DNA from 3 places in the Arthrobacter sp. BK1 genome. Region 1 is predicted to be linked to each of the others. Evidence: riboswitches for the same ligand, from Rfam matches in the RefSeq annotation. Region 1 holds a riboswitch; each other region holds the start of a gene.
What was found. Region 1 has a riboswitch for thiamine pyrophosphate ahead of thiC (phosphomethylpyrimidine synthase ThiC). Riboswitches for the same ligand answer to the same signal wherever they lie in the genome.
Positions count from the first base shown of each region.

Region 2: another riboswitch for thiamine pyrophosphate. It lies ahead of thiO (glycine oxidase ThiO); the one in region 1 lies ahead of thiC (phosphomethylpyrimidine synthase ThiC).
Region 3: another riboswitch for thiamine pyrophosphate. It lies ahead of AC1MCA_RS11725 (ECF transporter S component); the one in region 1 lies ahead of thiC (phosphomethylpyrimidine synthase ThiC).

Region 1 is NZ_CM155263.1:4,038,929-4,041,120, reverse strand. Features, by position in the region: gene AC1MCA_RS18460 (hypothetical protein) at 1-194, opposite strand, end outside; gene AC1MCA_RS18455 (VOC family protein) at 314-1,189, opposite strand; TPP riboswitch at 1,332-1,439, shown strand; gene thiC (phosphomethylpyrimidine synthase ThiC) at 1,434-2,192, shown strand, end outside.
Region 2 is NZ_CM155263.1:3,686,234-3,688,425, forward strand. Features, by position in the region: gene AC1MCA_RS16895 (RNB domain-containing ribonuclease) at 1-350, opposite strand, end outside; gene thiE (thiamine phosphate synthase) at 429-1,175, opposite strand; TPP riboswitch at 1,203-1,323, shown strand; gene thiO (glycine oxidase ThiO) at 1,318-2,192, shown strand, end outside.
Region 3 is NZ_CM155263.1:2,588,470-2,590,661, forward strand. Features, by position in the region: gene AC1MCA_RS11720 (heme-degrading domain-containing protein) at 58-603, opposite strand; TPP riboswitch at 661-803, shown strand; gene AC1MCA_RS11725 (ECF transporter S component) at 871-1,524, shown strand; gene AC1MCA_RS11730 (ABC transporter ATP-binding protein) at 1,524-2,192, shown strand, end outside.

The DNA.
Region 1 (2,192 bases):
ACCATTGCCAGTTCGTAGCCGGCGCCGCCGGCGTGGACCGCAGCGCCGGCCAGGTCACCCAACTGTTCGATTTCGAAGTCGCTGACGCCTGGAATCCGCAGGGCAGGACCCACCGGCGACCCTCCGGCATCGAGGACCTGGGCGCGCTTGAGCGCGGCGTCGTGGGTGGCAACAAAGATTTCAGTGAAGCCCATGGGAACAGCCCTCATTCCGTCGACGGTGCGGCACTGTGTTGGGCAGCGTTATGGTGCCGCCCCGGCCGTTCGGATTCAGCCTAGTACATGGCCGGCCACACTCCGGGCCGGTCCTGAACTCAGCGCACGGCGACGCGGATGCTGTTGCGCCAAGGGTCCTCGAAGCGCAGTTCAGCTCCCGTGTGGTGAGAGGCAACGCCCGCCACCTTCAGACGGTCGGCGAGCGCTCCGACGTCGTCCCCTGACGGCACTTCGATCAGCACCTCACCCAACCCCAGGGTGTCCTTGCGGGGCCCCGCTCCGCGGCTGTTCCACACGTTCATGGCCATGTGGTGGTGGTACCGGCCGGCAGAGACAAACAGTGCCTGCCCGTGCCAGCCCGCGGTCTTTTCGAAACCAAGCGTTTCCACATAGAACTGGTGGGCGGAGTGGACATCGCCCACTTGGAGGTGGATATGGCCGACGCCGGCCCCGGCACCCTGCTGGCCTTCCAGGGACTCCTGGGTCAGATGCTGCTCAAGATAGCGCTGCGGCGGCAGGGCAAGGCTGTCCATGACCACATCGGTGCCCTCCCAGGACCAGTTTTCCCGGGGACGGTCCCAGTAGAGTTCGATGCCGTTGCCTTCGGGGTCATTGAAGTAGAAAGCTTCGCTGACCAGGTGGTCGGCGCTGCCGGTGAAGGACCGCGGTTCATACTGGGCGGTGGTTGCCACGGTGGCGGCCAGCGCGGCGCGGGTCTCGAAGAGAAGCGCAGTGTGGAAGAGCCCCGCCTCGCCCCTGCCGGGAAGATTCAATGAGGGGGCAGCCGCAAGGTGGACCAGGGGCAGCTGCAGCCGGCCCAGGTAGACACCGCCGTCCTGCTCGGCGACGACCTCCAGCCCAAGGGCGCGCTGGTAGTAGTCCGTCATCAGCTTCATGTCGCCCACCTTGAGCATCACGGTGCCCATGGTGAGATCGGCAGGAAGGAGATCCTGGCTGGTTGCTTCTGCAGTCATTGAAAACTCCCGGGTCCCGTGGTCTTCGGGTTCGAAGGCCGTCATAATGACAATTTACTTGAAGCTTCAATTTAATTCAAGAGGGGCTGCTTTTTCCCTATCGACGACTCAGCCAGGTAAGCCCCTGCTGTGGTAGCTTCTTCTACGACCACACGGGGGCCCAAGCATGGGCTGAGATCAGGCTGACGCTGCCTGCGACCGTTGAACCTGTCCGGGTAATGCCGGCGAAGGAAGTGAGTATCCCTTGAGCACCACCGAAACACAGCACAGCCCTGTCCACGCCGAGGCAATCACCAACACCGAGTCACTGAAGTCCCATTCCATGGCGTACCTCGAGGATCCTGACAACGGCATCCGGGTCCCCGTCACCGAGATCGCCCTGGAGCCCTCCCCCAACGGCGAAGCCAACGCCCCTCTGCAGGTGTACCGCACCGCGGGCCCCGGCAGCGATCCCGTCGTCGGCCTGCAGCCCTTCCGCTCCTCGTGGATTGAGGGGCGGAGTGACACGGAGCCCTATTCCGGCAGAAAGCGGAACCTGCTCGACGACGGCCGCTCGGCCGTCCGCCGGGGTGCTGCTTCCTCGGAGTGGAAAGGACCGCGGCCGGTGCCCCGCCGCGCCGTCGAAGGCAGGACGGTGACCCAGATGCACTACGCCAGGCAGGGCATCATCACTCCTGAGATGAGGTTTGTTGCGTTGCGGGAGAACTGCGACGTGGAGCTGGTGCGGAGCGAGGTGGCGGCAGGACGTGCCATCATCCCCAGCAATATCAACCACCCCGAATCCGAGCCGATGATCATTGGCAAGGCTTTCCTCGTGAAAATCAATGCGAACATCGGCAACTCGGCCGTGACAAGTTCCATCGCGGCCGAGGTGGACAAGCTGCAGTGGGCCACCCGGTGGGGTGCGGACACGGTGATGGACCTGTCCACCGGAGAGGACATCCACACAACCCGCGAGTGGATCATCCGCAACGCACCTGTGCCGATCGGTACCGTACCCATC
Region 2 (2,192 bases), 350 kb from region 1:
GCGTAGAACGTCTGGCCACGCCGGCGGGTCTCTGCGTCGAGGCCGCCTCCGGGGCGGACGAAGGACGGCACGTCGGCGATGGCGTACAGGACGCGGTATCCGGCGTCGTCACGCTCAATGAACAGCGCCTGGTCAAGATCCGTGGACGATGCCGGATCGACGGTGAGGAACTCGATGTGTGTCAGGTCCGCTTCAGGCAGTTCGTGTGAGGCGACGGCGGCCTCGGCGTCCCGGACCGCCTCCTCCGGGTAGGGTCCCGGCAGCTCCAGCTCAGTCCGAAGTGCACTCAGAGCCGCTTCCAGGGCGTTGGTGTGTTCGCGGACGTAGGGAGCCAAACGATGATGTGACACAAAAATCAGACTAACCCGATTTTCGCGGATCGTGCACGCCTTGGCCCGGCCGGCGGCTGGGTTTTCAGGCCGCCGGTATCAGACGGCACCCCCGTCCAGGGCTGCCAGGAGCGCTGCGGCCGCTGCCGCTGGATCGGAAGCCTCCGTGATGGCACGCACCACCACAATCCTGCCGGCCCCGGCGGCCACCACCTGTTCGACGTTGTCCAGATCGATTCCACCGATTGCGAACCACGGTACGGTGGCCTGCTCGCCGCCGGCCGCCCGTACCGCCTCGGCGGCGTACCGCACCAGGTCAAGGCCGACGGCGGCCCGCCCGGGCTTGGTGGGTGTGGCCCACACCGGACCGACACAGAAATAGTCCAGGCCGCCGTCGGGCGTGGACAGGGCGGACGAGAGCCGGAGCGCGCCCTCCACCTGTTCCGTGGTGTGCGTGGAAAGCCCGATCAGCCCGTTCGCACCAAGCAGCGAGCGGGCCGATGCCACCGGCAGATCCTGCTGCCCGATGTGGAAGACCGGCGCGCCCGAAAGCAGCGCAATGTCCGCTCGGTCATTGACCGCCCACAGCCGCCCGTGGCGTTCGGCTGCCGCCCGGAGCACCGCCAAAAGTTCCAGTTCCTCGGCCGCCTCGATCCCCTTGTCGCGGAGCTGGATGATGTCCACGCCGCCGGCAAACGCCGCTTCGACGAACTCGCCAAAGTCCCCGCGGTCCCGGCGTGCATCGGTGCAGAGGTAGAGCCTGGCACTGACGGGGAGGCCGCTGGCGGGATCCGGTGTGGAGCCGGCGGCGGATGTGCTGGAAGAGGGTGCGGAAGTCACGTTCATGGAAGCCAGCCTAATTCCCCTAAACTGGGCGGGTACTGCGGGAGCCCGTAGCAGCCGTCATAAAGCTGCCGGGCTGAGAGGGCATCAGAGCCGACCGCTTGACCTGATCCGGCTAGTACCGGCGTAGGGAAGGAACCCCTTGATGCTTCACGCTGAGCAGACAATCCATGCTGACGTGGCGGTGATCGGCGGTGGAGTCGTCGGCCATTGCATTGCCTGGGAAGCGAGGCGCTCGGGCCGCTCTGTGGCCGTGATCGACGACGCCCCGGGGCAGGGCGCCAGCTGGGCGGCGGCCGGTATGCTCGCCCCGGTCAGTGAACTCCACTACCAGGAGGAAAATCTCCTCGAACTGATGCTCGAGGCGTCCAGCCTGTGGCCGGCTTTTGCGGCCGCCCTTGCGGCGGCGGGAGCCCCGGACCCCGGCTACCTGACGACGCCGACCCTCGCCGTCGGCGCGGACGCTGCAGACCGCCGGGCCCTGATGGACCTGCGTACAGTGCAGCAGGCCAACGGCCTCCTGGTTGAACCCCTCACCATCCGCGGGGCGAGGGCCAAGGAGAGCCTCCTCAGTCCGGCCATCTCCTGCGCTTTGGAAATTGCCGCGGACCACCAGGTGGATCCCCGGAAGCTGGTGGCGTCCCTGCGGGAGCTGCTGGCCACCCATGAGCCAGGCGCAGGAAGCGCTGTTGACGGGGCCGCCGGAGGATTCGCCGTGGCGGACCGGGCCACGGCGATCCTCTGGGCAGACGGCCGCGTCACCGGGGTGAGGCTGGCCCGCGGAGGAACCATCCGTGCCCGCGAGACCATTGTGGCCAACGGATTGCAGGCGGCCGCTCTTGAGGGCCTGCCGGAAGGCCTGCACCTTCCCCTCCGGCCTGTTCATGGCGACATCCTGCGGCTGGCCGTTCCCCGGCACCTCCGCCCGCTGGTCACTTCCACTGTCCGCGGACTGGTCCACGGGGTGCCGGTCTATCTGGTTCCGCGCCAGGACGGCACGGTGGTGATCGGCGCCACCCA
Region 3 (2,192 bases), 1.5 Mb from region 1:
CAGAGCCCTCAGAGAACGGGGCCGCTCAGCTCCCTGAGCCCACAGCTGCCGGAGCCCTCAGCTCCCGGTTCGCATGGACGCCAGGATCTCCCGCAGCGCCTCCACCACAAGATCGTGGTCCTCCTGCTGGGGCAGGCCCGAAACCGTCACGGTGGCCACGGCACCCACCCCGGCGACGTAGACGGGGAAGGAACCGCCGTGGGCCGCGTACGTGGACTCGTCGTACCAGCCCTGGTCCTCGAGCCGCCCGCCACCCAGCCGGCCGCGCAGCCCGACGAGTAATGAGGGAATCTCATACCGTGCGGCGGTGCGCTGCTTCGCGCGTATCCAGTGCTCGTTGTCCGGCGTGGCTCCGTCCAGCGCCACATGGAACAGGACCTGGTCAGCCTTGGTGATGTCGATGGCGATGGTCAGCTTCCGGCTCTTCCCCAGCTCCACCAGCAGGAGCCCCAGGTTGAGGGAGTCATCCTTGGTGAAACGCGGGAACTGCAGCTCGGAGATCTCACTATCGATCCGCGCTATCAGTGCCTCGAGGGCGGCGCGGGGCTGGTCCTCGGCGGAGTCGGGATCAAAGGCTGTCACGGACGAGGAGTCAGAGGTCATGGCCCACAATCTACCGGCCCGGCGGTGTAAACTGGACCACGCCCAACAGGGCAGATTTATTTACGACAGGGGAGCGCCGCCGTCGGGCATCACTGGCATTGCCAGGGAAACCAAGGGTGGGCGCTGAGAGTGCGGACAGCCGCAGACCCTCGAACCTGATCCGGTTAGTACCGGCGCAAGGGAGTCGAGTTCTCGAAGTGTCCGGCGACGGCGGCAACGCCGCGGGCCGGGTGCACTTTCCCCTCCTGTTCCTCAGGAGGACCACATATGAGCACTGCAGCATTGAATAAGAAGACCGGCAACACCTGGCGCGTCGTGGACATTGTGGTGGCCGCGCTTATCGCGATCGCCGGCGGCGTGATTTTCTGGGCATGGTCACAGGGCGCCGGCATTGTGTCCGCGCCGATGAACGCCGTTTACCCCCCGCTGACAGGCCTGCTGGCCGGCGGCTGGATGATCCCCGCGGTGCTGGGCATGCTTATCATCCGCAAGCCGGGCGCGGCGATCTTCTGCGAAACCGTCGCCGCCACCGGCGAACTCATCATGGGCTCCCAGTACGGCGCCACGGTGCTGATCTCCGGACTCCTCCAGGGCCTGGGCGCCGAGTTGGTGTTCTTCCTGCTGGTGTACGGCAAGTTCAGGTTCGGCTCGTTCCTGCACCAGAAGTACAACCTGATCGTCGCGTTGCTGGCCGGCGCCGGCGCGGGTCTGTTCTGCGGCCTGAACGACTCCTTCCTCCCGTGGGGCTGGAACATCGCCTACGAACCCGGTGACAAGCTCGCCTACATCCTGTTCTGCACTATCTCCGGCGCCGTGATTGCGGGCGCGCTGTCCTGGATCGCCACCCGCGGCCTGGCCCGGACCGGCGTGCTCAGCTCCTTCGCCTCACGAAAGGCAGCTTCGGAGCCTGTCTTCAGCTGATGACCGCTTCCGACGCCGGCACCGCGGCACTGGTGCGCCCCGCCGCGGTGACCGCGCGCGGTTGGGGCTGGCGCCACTCCGGCAGGTCAGCCCCTGCAGTCCAGGGGCTCGACCTCGACATCGCTCCGGGCGAGCGGGTGCTCCTGCTGGGCCCTTCCGGCGCGGGCAAATCCACGCTGCTGCACGCACTGGCCGGGGTGCTGGGGGATGAAGGGGACGACGCCGATGAGACCGGTTCGCTCCTGATCGACGGCGCTGCCCCCCGCGGGCAGCGCGGACGATCCGGGCTGATGCAGCAGGACCCGGAAACCCAGGTGGTCCTCTCGCGCCTCGGCGACGACGTCGCCTTCGGCGCCGAAAACCTGGCCGTTCCGCGGGACGAGATCTGGCGGCGGGTCCATGAAGCGCTCGACGACGTCGGGCTGCGAAGTGCCGACGGCGAGGAAGGTGCCGCACGGCGTGGTGCCACGCGGCTTCCGCTGGACCACCCGACGTCGGCCCTGTCCGGCGGGCAGAAGCAGCGCTTGGCGCTCGCCGGCATTTTGGCGATGCGGCCCGGGCTGATCCTGCTCGACGAACCGACGGCCAACCTCGATCCCGCCGGGGTGCTCGAAGTCCGTGACGCCGTGGGCCGCTGCCTGGACAAGACCGGCGCAACGCTGGTGGTG